3 regions of the Streptomyces sp. NPDC002926 genome follow, and region 3 is predicted to be linked to each of the others. Evidence: riboswitches for the same ligand, from Rfam matches in the RefSeq annotation. Region 3 holds a riboswitch; each other region holds the start of a gene.
What was found. Region 3 has a riboswitch for cyclic di-AMP ahead of ACWDZ6_RS18600 (transglycosylase family protein). Riboswitches for the same ligand answer to the same signal wherever they lie in the genome.
Positions count from the first base shown of each region.

Region 1: another riboswitch for cyclic di-AMP. It lies ahead of ACWDZ6_RS14105 (M23 family metallopeptidase); the one in region 3 lies ahead of ACWDZ6_RS18600 (transglycosylase family protein).
Region 2: another riboswitch for cyclic di-AMP. It lies ahead of ACWDZ6_RS03260 (M23 family metallopeptidase); the one in region 3 lies ahead of ACWDZ6_RS18600 (transglycosylase family protein).

Region 1 covers NZ_JBSFUK010000006.1:107,023-112,523, reverse strand. The annotation lists gene ACWDZ6_RS14115 (HPr family phosphocarrier protein) at 124-405, shown strand; gene ACWDZ6_RS14110 (GntR family transcriptional regulator) at 582-1,259, opposite strand; gene ACWDZ6_RS14105 (M23 family metallopeptidase) at 1,473-2,243, opposite strand; cyclic di-AMP (ydaO/yuaA leader) riboswitch at 2,257-2,418, opposite strand; gene ACWDZ6_RS14100 (M16 family metallopeptidase) at 2,632-3,999, opposite strand; gene ACWDZ6_RS14095 (M16 family metallopeptidase) at 4,017-5,372, opposite strand.
Region 2 covers NZ_JBSFUK010000002.1:16,317-21,817, forward strand. The annotation lists gene ACWDZ6_RS03250 (PrsW family intramembrane metalloprotease) at 1-943, shown strand, start outside; gene ACWDZ6_RS03255 (aldo/keto reductase) at 950-1,894, opposite strand; gene ACWDZ6_RS03260 (M23 family metallopeptidase) at 2,084-3,151, opposite strand; cyclic di-AMP (ydaO/yuaA leader) riboswitch at 3,163-3,318, opposite strand; gene ACWDZ6_RS03265 (PP2C family protein-serine/threonine phosphatase) at 3,534-4,700, opposite strand; tRNA gene ACWDZ6_RS03270 (tRNA-Met) at 4,913-4,986, opposite strand; gene ACWDZ6_RS03275 (RNA polymerase sigma factor) at 5,049-5,501, opposite strand, start outside.
Region 3 covers NZ_JBSFUK010000010.1:173,097-178,597, reverse strand. The annotation lists gene ACWDZ6_RS18615 (DUF501 domain-containing protein) at 1-245, opposite strand, end outside; gene ACWDZ6_RS18610 (FtsB family cell division protein) at 270-743, opposite strand; gene eno (phosphopyruvate hydratase) at 882-2,168, opposite strand; gene ACWDZ6_RS18600 (transglycosylase family protein) at 2,466-3,149, opposite strand; cyclic di-AMP (ydaO/yuaA leader) riboswitch at 3,153-3,335, opposite strand; gene ACWDZ6_RS18595 (transglycosylase family protein) at 3,602-4,492, opposite strand; gene ACWDZ6_RS18590 (cytochrome P450 family protein) at 4,658-5,501, opposite strand, start outside.

The sequences.
Region 1 (5,501 bases), on a different contig from region 3:
TTGCCGCGGGGCAGTCTGAGGAAGCCGACCGGCGGCCGATCCCGGGTCCGGGGCCGGTGCGAGCAACGCAGCAACACATGAGAGACTGGTCTAGACAACCGCTAAGACTTGAAGGGCAACACCATGGCTGAGCGCCGCGTCAATGTCGGCTGGGCCGAGGGCCTTCACGCCCGCCCCGCTTCCATCTTCGTCCGTGCCGCCACGGCCGCCGGCGTCCCCGTGACGATCGCCAAGGCGGACGGCACCCCGGTCAACGCCGCCTCGATGCTCGCGGTGCTCGGCCTGGGCGCCCAGGGGGGCGAGGAGATCGTGCTCGCTTCCGAGGCCGAGGGCTCCGACGCCGCGCTGGACCGTCTCGCCCGACTTGTCGCCGAGGGTCTCGAAGAGCTTCCCGAAACCGTCTGAGCCGAACAGGCCCATTACCCACGGCAAAGCCGCGGTGTCCCGGATTCTCGGATATCGCGGCTTCGTCTTTTCCGGACGCAGTTTTTCTGGCCGTTGATTTCCGCGGCCCGACGCTTGAATATGGGCAGCAGAAAAGAAGCCCCGCGAATATCTATCCTTTGTATACGGCGCGCCTGTTAATGGCGGGCACTCGCGATGTTTACGGCATGTTGCGAAGTCCTCACGCGCTCGGGACGGCGCAGCCGGTGCGCGGCGGCGGCCCGTTCGGCGTGCACGGCCGTCAGCCCTCGCGCCCGTTCCGCGTCGCCGCGCGCCACCGCGTCCACGATCGCGCCGTGCTCGATCCAGGACTCGACGGGCGTGGCCGGCTGCTCGACGGTGTACATCCAGGCGATCTTGTGCCGCAGCTGGGTGAGCAGAGCGATCAGGCCCGGACTGCCGGAGGCCTGGGCGAGCGTCTCGTGGAACCAGCCGCCCAGTGACCGCAGGTCCTCGCCCTGACCACGGCGGGCCCGCTCCTGACCCAGCCTGACCAGGCCCCGCAGCACCTTCAGATGTGCCTCGGTGCGCCGCTGGGCGGCGCGCGCCGCACCCATGGGCTCGAGCAGCATCCGGATCTCCAGGAGGTCGGCGGCCTCCTGCTCGGTGGGCTCGGCGACACAGGCGCCGGCGTGGCGGCGGGTGGTGACGAAGCCCTCGGACTCCAGCGTGCGCAGAGCTTCGCGCACCGGGACCCGGGAGACGCCGTAGCGGCGCGCCAGCTGCTCCTCGGTGAGCCGGCTGCCGCGCTCGAATACACCGGAGACGATGTCGTCGCGGATCGCCGTGCATACCGAGTGCGCGGGAATGCGCATGACCGAACCTCCGCTTTAATCCGCGCGAAACGCAGCCGACTGACGTCTGTTCAGTGACTCTATTGCAATGCGCGGGATTTTCCGATGGGAGACCGGAATCCATGGATATCTTTTGGCCAGAACTCCGGCGGAGCGGGCAAACACCGAAGGCCCCGGCGGTGAGCCGGGGCCTTCGGGAAGCACGTGGGACCGGACAGCGGCCCCGCCGTCGGGTCAGACGCTGACGCCGTGCGCGCGCAGGTACGCGACCGGGTTGATGTCGGAGCCGTACTCGGGGCTGGTGCGGGCCTCGAAGTGGAGGTGCGGTCCAGTGGTGTTGCCGGTCGCGCCGGAGAGGCCGATCTGCTGGCCCGGGGTCACCGACTGGCCGACCGAGACGCCGATGGACGAGAGGTGGCCGTACTGCGTGTACGAGCCGTCCTTCATCTTGATCACGATGTTGTTCCCGTACGCGCCGCCCCAGCCGGCCTCGACGACGGTGCCGGAGCCGACCGCGTGCACGGTCGTGCCGGACGCGGCGTGGAAGTCGATGCCGGTGTGGCTGCCGGAGGACCAGATGGCGCCGCCGGTCTTGTAGCCCGTGGAGACGTACGAGTGAGAGATCGGGGCCACGAAGGAGTTGAGGCGCTTGCGCTCGGCGGCCCGCGCGGCGCGCTCCTTGGCCTCACGGGCCTCCTTGGCGCGGGCCTCGGCCTTCCGCTTCGCCTCGGCCTCGGCCTTCGCCTTGGCGACGGCCTCGGCGGCCTCCTGCTTCTGAGCGGCGGCCTGGTCGGCGATCTGCTCGGCGAGGGAGTCGGCGGCCACGATCTGGGTCAGGCCGGTGTCCTCGACGGTGGCGGCGCCGGTGTCGGCGGCGAGTGCCGGGGAAGCGAGGGTTCCGATGACGCCGGTGGTGGCGAGAGCGGCGACGCCGGCGATGTTCGCCTTCTTGCGCGTCATTCGGCTCGGGGCACGGTGCTTCCCGGTGGCACGGGTGAACGCCATGAAGTGGCTGGTCCTTTCCTTCCTTCTCGCCTACCGGGTTAGCTGACGGGTTCGGAGCAGGAAGGTCTCCTACAGGCCCCTCCGCAGGTGCGAAGGCGCCCGATTCACCCCAGGGACTGAGTGGGTCCCCGGCTCCCCAGGCTCGCGCCTGACGGGGACTCGGCGATGACTGTCCGATGCCGCGGATGCGGCGGGCTACGGCGGACAGCCGGACCGACGCTAGGCGGGCCGTCTTTCAATCACCAAACAGACAGCTCTTTTTGTAGCGCATGCCACAGGCCAGACAGGCAGGCTCTCCAATAAAACGGGCATAAAGCAGAACCCCGGCATCACCAGGGAGGCCGGGGTTCCGTTTGCCTGTTTTGAATTGTTTGCCGGATAAGCCCAATCAGCCTGTGACAACCGTCACTTCGCCGATGCCGAGCGCCCTGACCGGCTCCTCGATCTGCGAGGCATCGCCGACAAGCACCGTGACAAGTCGGTCCACCGGGAAGGCGCTGACGGCCGCGGCCGTCGCCTCGACGGTGCCGGTCTCGGCCAGGCGCACGTACAACTGCGCCTGGTAGTCGTCCGGGAGGAACTGCTCGACCTGGTCGGCGAGCGTGCCCGCGACGGAGGCGGCTGTCTCGAACTTCAGCGGGGCGACACCCACCAGGTTCTGCACGGCAACATCGCGCTCGGCGTCGGTCAGACCCCCGTCCGCGAGCGTACGCAGCACCTTCCAGAGGTCGTCCAGCGCCGGTCCGGTGTTCGGGGTGTCCACCGAGCCGCTGATGGCGAGCATCGCCGCGCCCGACCCGTCGGGAGCGGAGCGCAGCACCTGGCCGAAGGCCCGTACGCCGTAGGTGTAGCCCTTCTCCTCGCGCAGCACGCGGTCGAGGCGCGAGGTGAGGGTGCCGCCCAGGCAGTACGCCCCGAGCACCTGGGCCGGCCAGACGCGGTCATGGCGGTCCGGGCCGATGCGGCCGATCAGCAGCTGTGTCTGGACGGCGCCGGGGCGGTCCACGATGACCACACGGCCGGTGTCGTCGGCGGTGATCGGCGGTACGGGACGGGCATCGGCGCTGTTGCCGGTCCAGGTGCCGAGGGTCTCGGCGAGCACGGCGTCAAGGTCGACTCCGGTGAGGTCGCCGACGATCACCGTGGTGGCCGTGGCCGGCCGGACGTACGCCTCGTAGAAGGCGCGCACGGCCGCGGAGTCGATCCGGGCCACGGTCTCCTCCGTGCCCTGGCGGGGGCGCGACATACGCAGGGAGGCCGGGAAGAGCTGCTTGGAGAGCTCCTTGGCCGCACGGCGGGCCGGGTTGGCCGTCTCGTGCGGGATCTCGTCCAGCCGGTTGCGTACCAGCCGCTCCACCTCGTTGTCGGCGAAGGCGGGCGCGCGCAGCGCCTCGGCGAGCAGGCCGAGCGCCTTCGGCAGCCGGGAGACCGGCACCTCCAGGGAGATGCGGACACCCGGGTGGTCGGCGTGCGCGTCGAGGGTGGCGCCGCAGCGCTCCAGCTCGGCGGCGAACTCCTCGGCGGTGTGCTTGTCGGTGCCTTCCGACAGGGCGCGCGCCATGATCGTGGCGACGCCGTCGATGCCCTCGGGCTCGGCCTCCAGCGGGGCGTCGAGGCAGATCTCGACGGCCACCACCTGCTGGCCGGGGCGATGGCAGCGCAGCACGGTGAGGCCGTTGTCCAGCGTGCCGCGCTCGGGGGCCGGGAACGCCCAGGGGCGGGCCGGTCCGGCCGTCGGCTGCGGGTGGAACTCCATGGTCACGGCAGCGTCGCTCACTGGTCCGCCCCTTCGTGCTCGTCGTTCTCGTCGCTGTCGCCGTTGTCCGCGGAGAGGGGCTCGTAGACCAGCACCGCCCTGTTGTCCGGGCGCAACCGGGCCTTGGCGACCGCCTGCACCTCTTCGGCGGTGACGTCCAGCACCCGCTGCACGGCGCTCAGCGCCAGCTGCGGGTCGCCGAAGAGCACGGCGTACCGGCACAGTTCATCGGCGCGGCCTGCGACCGTGCCGAGCCGGTCCAGCCACTCGCGCTCCAACTGGGCCTGCGCCCGCTCCATCTCCTCGGGCGTGGGGCCTTCCGCGGCGAACCGCGCCAGCTCCTCGTCGACCGCGGCCTCGATCTGCGGCACCTCGACACCGCCGGACGTCTTGACGTCCAGCCAGCCCAGCGAGGGGGCACCGGCCAGCCGCAGCAGACCGAAGCCGGCCGCGACGGCCGTCTGGTCACGGCGCACCAGGCGGTTGTGCAGCCTCGAGGACTCACCGCCGCCGAGGACGGTGAGCGCCAGGTCAGCGGCATCGCACTCGCGCGTGCCGTCGTGCGGCAGGCGGTAGGCGGCCATCAGCGCCCGGGCCGGGACCTCCTCGACGATCTCCTCGCGCAGCTGCTCGCCGATGGTCTCCGGAAGGGAGCCGTCGCGCGGGGGCTGTTTGCCGTCGTGGGCCGGGATGGAGCCGAAGTAATTCTCGATCCAGGCGAGCGTCTGCTTCGGGTCGATGTCGCCGACGACCGACAGCACGGCGTTGTTCGGCGCGTAGTACGTACGGAAGAAGGTGCGCGCGTCCTCGAGGGTCGCCGCGTCCAGATCGGTCATCGAGCCGATCGGCGTGTGGTGGTACGGATGGCCCTCGGGGTAGGCGAGAGCGGTCAGCCGCTCGAAGGCCGTACCGTACGGGACATTGTCGTACCGCTGGCGGCGCTCGTTCTTGACGACATCGCGCTGGTTCTCCATCGACTCGTCGTCGAGAGCCGCGAGCAGCGAGCCCATCCGGTCGGCTTCCAGCCAGAGGGCGAGCTCCAGCTGGTGGGTGGGCATGGTCTCGAAGTAATTGGTGCGTTCGAAGCTGGTGGTGCCGTTCAGGGAGCCGCCGGCGCCCTGAACCAGCTCGAAGTGGCCGTTGCCCTTCACCTGGCCCGAGCCCTGGAACATCAGATGCTCGAAAAGGTGAGCAAGGCCGGTACGGCCCTTGACCTCGTGGCGCGAGCCGACGTCGTACCAGAGGCAGACCGCGGCGACCGGGGTCAGGTGGTCCTCGGAGAGCACCACGCGCAGGCCGTTGGCCAGGCGGTGCTCGGTCGCTGTCAGGCCGCCGGAACCGGCCTGCGCTGTGGCCGTGTGACCCATGGGCATGTACGTCCCTTCGATCGCGATATGGAGAAGTCCTGCCACTGTATGCAAGCCATCTGACACCTGGCGAAGTTCCCGGCCGAGAACGGCCCAACGACGGGTCGAGGTCAGCCTTGTCAGTGGCTCGGTCCA
Region 2 (5,501 bases), on a different contig from region 3:
CGCGACCCGCTGGATAGCCACCGCCACCGCGGATCCGGCGAGCGCCGACACCCTCGGCGCGACGGTGATAGCCCCGATCGTCGAGGAGAGCGCGAAAGCCGCCGCCGTCCTGCTCATCTTCATCTTCCGCAGACGGGACTTCACCGGGATAGTCGACGGCGTCGTCGTGGCCGGCTTCACCGCGACCGGCTTCGCCTTCACCGAGAACATCCTCTATCTGGGCAGCGCCTTCGGCGAGGACCAGGAAATAGGCACCTCGGGCCTCTCCTCGATGACCGCGGCGACCTTCTTCGTACGCGTCGTGATGTCGCCGTTCGCGCATCCGCTGTTCACCGTGCTGACAGGCATCGGCTTCGGGATCGCCGCGCTCGCCGCGCAGCGCCAGAGGATCCGCCGCGTCGCGCTGCCGCTGCTCGGTCTCGTCCTCGCCATGGGCATGCACGCCCTGTGGAACGGCTCGTCGTCACTGTTCGGCCCGCTGGGCTTCTACGGCGTGTACGGGGCCTTCATGGTGCCCGCCTTCGGCCTGCTGACCTGGCTGACGATCTGGACGCGGCAGCGTGAGCTGCGCACGATATCCGCCGAGCTGCCCGCGTACGCCGCGGCCGGCTGGCTGGCGGCGGACGAACCGCACGCGCTCTCCTCGATGCGGGCACGCACGATGGCGCGCGACGTCGCGCGGCGGATGCACGGACCGGCCGCGGCGCATGCCGTATCGGAGTACGAGACGTTCGCGACGTCCCTGGCCTTTCTGCGCCACCGGGCCCACCGCGGCGCGGCGGGCCCGGACTTCGTGGCGCGCGAGCAGGAGCTGCTGCACCACCTGTGGCAGCGCAAGGATCTGGCCGCGCCCGCGCTGACGTACGCGGCACGGGCGACGGGCCGGGCGTGGGTGCCGCCGCCGTACCGCGACTACGGCGGCTACAACCCGTACCGCTCCTAGGCAGCCCTAGGCGGACGCCGCCGTCAGCTCGGCCAGCTCCTCGGCCGTCAGCTCCAGGTCGGCGACGGCCAGCAGGGCGGGCAGCTGCTCGACCGTTCGGGCCGACGCGATCGGCGCGGCGACGGTCGGCTGCGCGGCCAGCCAGGCGAGCGCGACGGTCGCGATCTCGGCGCCGCGCGCCTCGGCGACCTTGTCCAGCGCGGCGAGCACGGCCACGCCCCGGTCGGTCTTCAGATGCTTGGCCGCTCCCTCGGCACGGGGGCTGAGCACCGTCGCATCCGGCCGGTACTTGCCGGTGAGGAAGCCGGACGCGAGCGCGTAGTACGGGACGGCGGCGAGACCGGCGCGGGCGGCCGTCTCCTGGCGCTCGCCCTCGTACGTCTCACGCGAGACGAGGTTGTAGTGCGGCTGCAGCACGGAATAGCGGGCCAGTCCCTCGCGCTCCGAGAAGTCCAGGGACGCCTGGAGCCGCTCGACGCTGAGGTTGGAGGTGCCGATGGCGCGGACCTTGCCCTCCTTCACCAGCTCGTCGAGGGCGGTGATGATCTCCTCGACGGGGACGGCCGGGTCGTCGAAGTGCGTGTAGTACAGGTCGATGTAGTCGGTGCGCAGCCGACGCAGCGACTCCTCGGCCGCGGCCTTGATCGTGGTGCCGGAGAGGCCCCTGTACCGGGGGTGCGCGCCGACCTTGGTGGCGACGACGATCTCGGAGCGGTTGCCGCGCCCGGCGAGCCAGTTGCCGATGACGGTCTCGGACTCGCCGCCCTCGTTGCCCGGCACCCATGCGGAGTAGGAGTCGGCGGTGTCGATGAAGTTGCCGCCCGCGGCGGCGTACGCGTCGAGCACGGCGAAGGACTGCGTCTCGTCGGCGGTCCAGCCGAAGACATTGCCGCCGAGGGACAGCGGAAAGACAGCCAGGCCCGAGGAGCCGAGGGTGCGGAGAGAAGTCATACGTAGATCAACAGCCGGACCGCGCCGCGCTATTCCGGGGTGCCGGAACCCGGGACCCCCGAACACCGAAGACCGGAACACCGAAAGCCGGAACACCGGGCCCCCGCTACGCGGAAACGCGGCCGCACGGACCGGCAGCCCTGGCGCCGGGGGGTGGGCGCCAGGGCTGCCGGGAACCGCAGCGCGTGATCAGACGGTGAGGCCCTTGCCCTGGAGCCAGGCCATCGGGTCGATGCCCGAGCCGCCGGGGGTGTGGACCTCGAGGTGCAGATGCGGGCCCGTGACATTGCCGGTCGCGCCCACGCGGCCGATCGTCTCGCCCGTCGTCACCTTCTGGCCCGCGCTGACGGACATCGACGACTGGTGGCAGTACCAGACCTCCGTACCGTCGTCGAGCTCCAGGACCGTGCGGTAGCCGTACGAGCCGGACCAGCCCGCAGACTTGACGGTGCCGCCGTGCACCGCCTTGACCGGCGTGCCCGTCGGGGCGGCGAAGTCCAGGCCGGTGTGGTAGCCCGAGGACCACATGGAGCCGGCCTCGCCGAAGGTGGAAGTGATCGTGTACGCGGAGGTGGGCAGCGCGAAGCTCTTGGCCAGGTTGGCGAGCCGCTCCTCCTCCGCCTTGGCCTTGGCGGCCTCGGCCTTGCGCTTGGCGGCCTCGGCCTTGGCCTCCGCCGCCGTCTGCTGCTGCGTCGCCTCCGCCGCGGCCTTCTCGGCGGCGACCTTCTCCGCGGCCGACTTCGCCTCGGCGTCCGCGTCGGCCTGCTGCTGCTCGGCCTGCTGGAGGATGCGGGCGCGCAGGGCCTCACCCGCGCCGCCCACGCCCGATTCCGTGTCTGCCCCGGCGCCGTCGTCCGCGGCGAGGGTCATCGTCGTGAGCGGCGAGGCGTTCACGTTCCCCGACTGCGCGTCGGCGTCGTCGGACATGAAGGAGCCCACGCCCGGCAGTGACTTGGCGTCAGGCAGTTTGTCCGCGATCGAGTCGGGAAGGTCCGGCAGCGATATGGAGACCGGCGGCTTGTCCTGCGCACTGGCCATGCCGCCCGCGCCGACCGCCGCGATCACACCGACGCCGAGCACCGTGGAGCTGCGGGCGAGTCCGCCGCGCTGCTTCATGACACGGTGCCGGCCGCGCACCGGACGGACGGAGTCCTCGGTGGGGTTCCATTCCTCCCATGCCCGCTCCGCTACTTCTTCGCCGAAGAAGTCGGATTGAAAGGGGGTTTCGGGGGCAGGGGCAGGTTTGTTGGACGCCACGGAGGCGTGCTCCTTTCCTTCCTTCTCGCCTACCGGGTTAGCTGACGGGTTCGGAGCAGGAAGGTCTCCTACGAGCGCTTCGACCGCGAAAAGAGCGGCAAAGTATGCCCGATTCACCCCAATTGGTGGTTCCCCGGTTCCCTTGCGGAATTCGGCGCGTGCGCACGGTGCCGTCTCTAGCGACGACTGGGACAACCGCGCTGCGTTATCGAACGTTAATAGACACCAGGGCCCGATTCCAAGCTGTTCCGACTGATCATTAACTTCATCGGCCAGGACTTACCGGGACACAAGCGGCCGGAATCGGGCGACTTGGCCGATGCGCGGACCACACCGCACTTCTGACGGTGCTTCACCTGTTATGCGGAGGGGTGTCCTTCGACTACACACGGTCGCGGCCCGACTCCTCCCGCTCCTCCTTGACCACAGGTACGGTCCCCCGACGCTCCGGTTGCCCGTCCGCCGGGCGGCTGACCGCCAGCAGCGCCATGTCGTCGTTGGTGCCGCCGCCCGTGTACCGGCGTACATCGTCGAGGAGCGCGTCCAGCAGCTCCTCGGGCCCGGAAAAGTGCCGGCCGCCGAGCCGCTCGCCGGGGTCGTAGAAGACATCGTCCGCGTTACGCGCCTCGGACAGCCCGTCGGTGTAGAGGAGCAGCGTGGCCCCGGCCGGGAACGGATACTCGTCCGCCAGATCCGGCAGGGTCCCCAGATCGCCCATCCCCAGCGGCAGCGCGTGCTCAGTCGGCTGCAGCCTGTCCACATCGCCGTCGGGGTACAGCACCAGCGGTTCCGGATGGCCACGGTTCACCACCCGTACCCCGGCCGCACCGCGCGGAACCTCGGCGAGTACGGCGGTGGTGAAGCCCTCGAACACGTCGAGACTGTCCCGCCGCGTGCCCTCGCGAGTGAGCGCCCGCTCCAGGCGTGCGGCGACACCCTCGAGTGATCTCTCCTGCTCGGCGGCCTCCCGGAACGCCCCGATGACCACGGCCACGGCCTCGACCGCCTCCATCCCCTTGCCCCGGACGTCGCCCACGACCAGCCGTACACCGTGCGGAGTGTCCTGTACGGCGAAGAGGTCGCCGCCGACGAGCGCGTCCTTGTGCGCCGCCTCGTACCGCGCGGCGATCCGCAGCCCACCGATCCGGTCGACGGGGGTGGGCAGCACGGCGCGCTGCGCGTTTTCCGCGATGACGCGGGCGGAGGCGAGTCGCTGCCCGCTGAGCCGTACGACCCGGTTGATGAAGAGCGCCAGGCCGGCGACGGTGATCACGGTGAACAGCTCGGTGTTCGCCGAGGTCTGGCTCAGAGTCCCGTTGTAGATGTGCAGACCCACCACACCGGCGACGGCGGCCACCCCGGTCAGCAGAGTGGCGAGCCAGGAGAAGAACGGTGCGGCGATCAGCGGAGCGGCGGCGAAGAGCGGGGACGCGGTGTACTCGGACGGGGTGAGGAGATCGAAGACCAGACCGCCGATGATCATCAGCGAGGGCAGTGCGAGGACAAGTCGATGAGCGCTGGTGCCGCCGTCCTGCTCTCGCTGCCCCACCAGTGATCTCCTTGACCAGTCCATCCACGGCTGCGGACGGTACCGCGCTCTCCCCAGGCTGGCCGTAGCCGCGCCGTGCTGCGACTCTCCGTCCGCCAACCGGGCGACGGCGACGGCGATCGGCCGGGTACGACGACGCGTGGCCCGGCGCTCTGCTGCCGGGTACGACAATGGCCCGGCACTCTGATCGAGTGCCGGGCCACTGGCTGCAGTAGCGGGGACAGGATTTGAACCTGCGACCTCTGGGTTATGAGCCCAGCGAGCTACCGAGCTGCTCCACCCCGCGTCGGTAAACACAACCCTACGCCATCCGGAGCAAGATCAACTCCATTTTCCGGGTCCGCCTGCTCAGAAGTCTCCGTGAGGCCTCTCCGGAGCCCCCGGACGGCCGCGGCCCAGGCTGCGCAGCGCCCTCGTCGCCGGCCGTTGATCCAGTCGTCGGGTCCGGTCAAGCGGGGGCAGCAGCCGGGCCGCACGCATCTGGAGGTAGCGCGTCTCCGGGACGCTGAGGGTGCGCTGGGCCGCCAACTGGTAGGCGGCCCGGGCGCCTTCGATGTCCCCTGCCTTCTCCAGCAGGTGCGCGCGTACGGCGTCGAGCCGGTGGTGGCCCGCCAACCGGTCCTCCAGCCCGGCGACTTCGGCCAGCCCCGCCTCGGGTCCGTGCACCATGGCGACGGCCACGGCACGGCCCAACTCGGCCATGGGCGCGGGCGCGTGGGGCCTTCCATGCCCAAGGCCACGGGGGAGTACGAGGAGGTCGTACAGAGCGAGAATCTGCGGCCAGTCGGTGTCCTCGGCACG
Region 3 (5,501 bases):
ACACCGTTCGCCTCGAGCGTGCCGATCGCCGACGCGGCCCGCGGGCAGGTCAGGTAGTACAGCGTCGGGAACGGGGTGCCGTCCGGGAGCCGCGGAGCGGTCTCGACGACATCCGGCTGTCCGCACGGGCAGCGGTGCGCGATCGTGCGCAGACCGCGTGGCGGGCGGCCGAGCTGCTCCTTGAACGCGGCGATGTCCGCGTCGGTCGGCGGAGTGGGGTCGGTGGTGGGAGGGGGCGTTTCCATGCCTGCCTTGGTTCTACTTGACTGCTACTTGCGGTCGGCGTTGTCGACGCCGTCCCAGACGTTCGAGTACCAGGGGCGGTCCGCCGCCCCTTCGTCGGTACGGCGGCGCTCGGCGGCCTCCGGGTCGATCACCGTGTACCCAGTCTCTCCCGGGAGCACGAAGTGCAGGTGCTCGCGGGCCAGCCGCTCGACGTACCTGTCGTCCTGGAGGCGCGCCTTCTCGTCCCTGAGCCGCTCGACCTGCTGCTTGGCGTCGCCCATCCGGCGCCTCTGGTCCGCGATGTCGGCGCGCTGGGAGACGTACTGACGCATCGGGTACGCGAGCGCCACGACCAGCGAGCAGATCACCAGGGTCAGAAACGCCGCCCGGCCGGTGAGCCGGGAGCGGCGGTCCTGCCGGCGGTTCTGGGAGCGGTAGACGCGAGCCGCGGTCTGCTCGCCGAGCAGCCGCAGCCTGGTCGCGGTGGAGAACCGGTCCTGGTCCCCTTTGCGTGCCATGGTCTCGCCTCCCCTTTACGCGCATACGTCCCCGGACACGGTACGGGACCGCGACCGGGGACGCTTGGCTTCACTACGCCTTTGCGACCCATTCACTTCTCTGGATGCAAGGGCGAACGGCAGGGCCTCAGCCGGTGATCAGCCCTTGAAGCGCGGGAAGGCGGAGCGGCCGGCGTACACCGCGGCGTCGTCGAGGATCTCCTCGATACGCAGCAGCTGGTTGTACTTGGCGACGCGCTCGGAGCGGGCCGGGGCGCCGGTCTTGATCTGGCCGCAGTTGGTGGCAACGGCCAGGTCGGCGATGGTGACGTCCTCGGTCTCGCCGGAGCGGTGGGACATCATGCACTTGAAGCCGCTGCGCTGGGCGAGCTCCACGGCGTCCAGGGTCTCGGTCAGCGAACCGATCTGGTTCACCTTGACGAGCAGGGCGTTCGCGGCGCCGTCCTCGATACCGCGGGCCAGACGCTCCGGGTTGGTGACGAACAGGTCGTCGCCGACGATCTGGACCTTGGCGCCCAGCTTGTCGGTGAGGACCTTCCAGCCGGCCCAGTCGTCCTCGAAGAGCGGGTCCTCGATGGAGACGAGCGGGTAGGCCGCCACGAGCTCCTCGTAGTACTCGGTCATCTCGGCGGCGGAGCGGGACTTGCCCTCGAACTCGTACAGGCCGTCCTTGTAGAACTCGGACGCGGCGACGTCGAGCGCGAGCGCGATGTCCTTGCCCGGGGCGTAACCGGCCTGCTTGATGGCCTCGAGGATGAGGTCCAGGGCGGCGCGGTTGGACTCCAGGTTCGGCGCGAAGCCGCCCTCGTCGCCGAGGCCGGTGGAGAGGCCCTTGGTCTTCAGGACGGACTTGAGGGTGTGGTAGACCTCGGCGCCCCAGCGCAGAGCCTCGGAGAAGGACTCGGCGCCGATCGGCGCGATCATGAACTCCTGGATGTCCACGTTGGAGTCGGCGTGCGAGCCGCCGTTCAGGATGTTCATCATCGGAACGGGCAGCAGGTGCGCGTTCGGGCCGCCGAGGTAGCGGAAGAGCGGCAGGTCGGACGCCTCGGAGGCGGCGTGCGCGACGGCGAGGGAGACGCCGAGGATGGCGTTGGCACCGAGGGAGGACTTGTCCGGAGTGGCGTCCAGGTCGAACATCGCCTGGTCGATCAGGCGCTGCTCGGTGGCGTCGTAGCCGACGAGCTCCGGGCCGATCTGCTCGATGACGGCGAGGACAGCCTTCTCCACGCCCTTGCCCTGGTAGCGGTTCTGGTCACCGTCGCGGAGCTCAAGAGCCTCGAACGCACCGGTGGAGGCGCCGGACGGAACAGCAGCACGGCCCGTGCTGCCGTCGTCGAGGCCAACCTCGACCTCGACCGTGGGGTTGCCTCGGGAGTCCAGGATTTCCCGGGCTACGACGACGTCGATGGACGGCACGAGCATCTCCTTCTGGGATGTGACGCTGAGAATGCAGGGTCTCTTGGCCTTGCGACATGAGCCTAACCGGCTCCACGGCGTCGGTCGGCCGTTGCCCGCCCGCTGGGACGAAAAACGGCGCGAAGACTCGCGACGCAGGACAAACAGCACGTGAACTACCTGCGGGTAACGCCACGGGAGCCGACGGAGACACTCGCGGCCACCGGTACCGGCCGGGGACAGAACCCGGCCGGGGACAGACAGAACCCCGGCCCGGCGCGTACGGGGGAAGACGCGCCGGACCGGGGCGTTGGGGACCCGGGGTCAGCTCAGGTGGAGCTGCTGGCCCGGGAAGATCACGTCGGCGCGCTCGACGATGTCCTTGTTGAGGTCGAACAGCTTCTTCCAGCCGCCCTTGACCTTCTGGGTCTCGGCGATCGTGCCGAGGGTGTCGCCCGCCTTCACCTTGTACTCGCCGTCACCCTTCTTGAAACCCTTGGCGGCGGGCTTCGCGGACTTCACCGGGGCGGCGGGGCGCTCGGAGCGCGTGGTGGGGGCCTCGGCGCGCTTCGGGGCGGGCTGCGCCTTCTGCGTGGTGCCGGAGTCGGCGGAGCCGCCGTCGAAGGGGGTGTTGGACAGGCCGACGCCGCAGTTGGGCCAGGCGCCCTTGCCCTGGCCGGCCAGAACCTTCTCGGCGACCGCTATCTGCTGGGACTTGGAGGCCTGGTCGGCGGAGGAGGCGTACGCCGTGCCGCCGTACGCGGCCCAGGTGGAGGCCGAGAACTGCAGGCCGCCGTAGAAACCGTTGCCGGTGTTGATGGACCAGTTGCCGCCGGCCTCGCACTGGGCGACCCGGTCCCACTCGGAGGCGGTCGCGGCGGAGGCCGAGGTGGCGCCCATCAGCGGGGCGGCGACGACGGCACCGGTGACACCGGCGAGCGCGGCGATACGGGCAGTCCGATTGAAGGCGGCCGGGCGGCGGTGCTTGCTCTTGCTGGAAAACAGCATGGAACGACTCCTCACCGACGCCTGCGAGGTGAGCTGTCGGGTTCGGGCCAAGTGAGTTGCCCGGCCGCGCGTCGTGGCGCGCGGCTTCACCCCAAGCCGGTCCGTGGGCCGTTGCGTACTGCTCTCAACGGCCGGGCCCGGCACTTACCTTGGGTCCCCCGCTCCTGCCTTCGGCGCTCTGTGCGAACGACTGCTCCCCCCGACCGGCGGCAGGATTCGGCGTGACGGTCAGTGGTGCCCGCGGTGGCGAGCGGTTCAGACCGTAGACACAGCTCTCCCCGATGTTCAAAGACGAACATCGGGGAGAAATCGCCCATTCCGCCACTCGGGGAACTCTCGTTTTCGCAGGTGAGAAGCGGAACGACCCAATCAGGGGGGCGAGATATGTCAGTTGGGACAAAGAGACCCATGTCTCACTTGGTCAAACTCGGACATATATCCGCTAACTGCCGCTACCTCAGATCCAGATCGAGGCTCTGGCCAGGGTGGATCAGGTCCGGATCGATACCGACGGTCTTCCGGTTCGCCTCGTAGATCGCGGACCAGCCACCGGCCAGCTTCTGCTCGTCGGCGATGGCCCACAGGCTGTCGCCGGGGCGGACGGTGTACTCGCCGGGCACCGCGTCCGCACTGCCTGTCTTGCCGGCCTCGTCACGTGCCGCACCGTCACCCCGCGAGGCATGGCGGGCATCTTCGCGTTGATTGTCCGTATTGCCCGGCTCTGTCTCCTCCGGGGTGCCACGGTGCTTTCCGGTGCCGCTGTCGGCGTCGGCGTCCTGCCCCGTGCCCGGATCCGCCGACCCGGACGGCTGGGTCGACGCCTTGGGGGTCGACGGCGCGGAGGGGTCCGCGGACGGCTCGGCGGACTCGGCGGCCCCGGCGGAGGGCTTCGCGGTCGTGGCCGACTGTGCGGGAGCACTCTGCCCGGGCGACGGCATGGCGCCGGGGTCGACGCCCGTCGCGGCGCCGTCGTTGGCCAGCCCCGCGATCAGCGAACAGGTGGCCCACGCCTGCGGACCCTGCGCGTCGAGGACCTTCTCCGCGACCGCGATCTGCTGGGAGCGGCTCGCGAGGTCGGCGGTGGGCGCGTACGCCGTCCCGCCGAAGTCCTGCCAGGCCTCCTGCGTGAACTGCAGACCGCCGTAGAACCCGTTGCCGAGGTCGGCACTCCACATGCCGCCGCTCTCGCACTCCGCGACGCGGTCCCACGTGGCGGCATCGGCGGCGGAGGCCGACCCGGCGCCGAGCAGCGGGATGGCGATGGCCGATCCCGTCACTCCTGCCGCGACGACGATGGCCGGAGCCTGGCGGGGTCGGCGGTGTCGTCCGTTCCCGGAGCGCATGCGGTTGCCTTTCGCGTGACTACAGACGTGACAACAGCCATGCCTGCGGACCTGCCGCAGACGTGACTGGTGGGACGACGGTGAACGTAGCGGCATTCGAACGTGAGTCACAAGTCGATGCAGCGGAGATAACGTGAAAGTCACAGTCTTGACGCACCGTCAGATTCATCGAGGTGTGAACTCAACGGGCAGAGTGCGCAATCCGCGCATAATGAGCCCCCCACGCCACCGCAAATCGTCTGGATCCCCCGCAAGCCGCAAGTCGGGCATCCTGCGGAGCAGCGTCGCCAGTGCCGTCTGCCCCTCCAGCCGGGCGAGCGGCGCACCGAGGCAGTAGTGGACGCCGTGCCCGTACCCGAGATGCTGGTTGTCGCGCCGGGAGAGGTCGAGAGTGTCCGGGTCCGTGAACCGCTCCGGGTCCCGGTCGGCCGCGGCGAGCACGACGAGGACGGGGTCACCGGCGGCGATGTCCTGTCCACCGATGCTGAGCGGCCGCGTGGCGAACCGCCAGGTCGCGAGCTCCACCGGCCCGTCGTACCGCAGCAGTTCCTCCACACCCGTCTCGAGCAGCTCACTCTCCCCCGCCGCGAGCGAGACCTGGAGCCGCTCCCGCTGCCCCGGGTTGCGCAGCAGCGCGTACACGCCGTTGCCGATGAGATTGACCGTCGTCTCGAAGCCCGCGAAGAGAAGAATGAAGGCCATGGCCGCGGCTTCGTTCTCGGTGAGGTGCTCACCGTGGTCGCCGGCGCGGATCAGACCCGAGATGAGGTCGTCGTCCCCGTCTTGCCCCAGGCCTTCCCTTTTGCGGTGGATGAGTTCCGCGAGATAGCCACGCATCTTCTTCACAGAACGAGCGACACCGCCGCGCGGCCCGCCACCGTGCCGGATCATCATCCCCGCCCAGTCACGGAAGTCGTCCTGGTCCTCACGCGGGACGCCGAGCATGTCGCAGATGGCATAAATGGGGAGCGGGAAGGCGAACTCATGAATGAGGTCCGCCTCCCCCTTC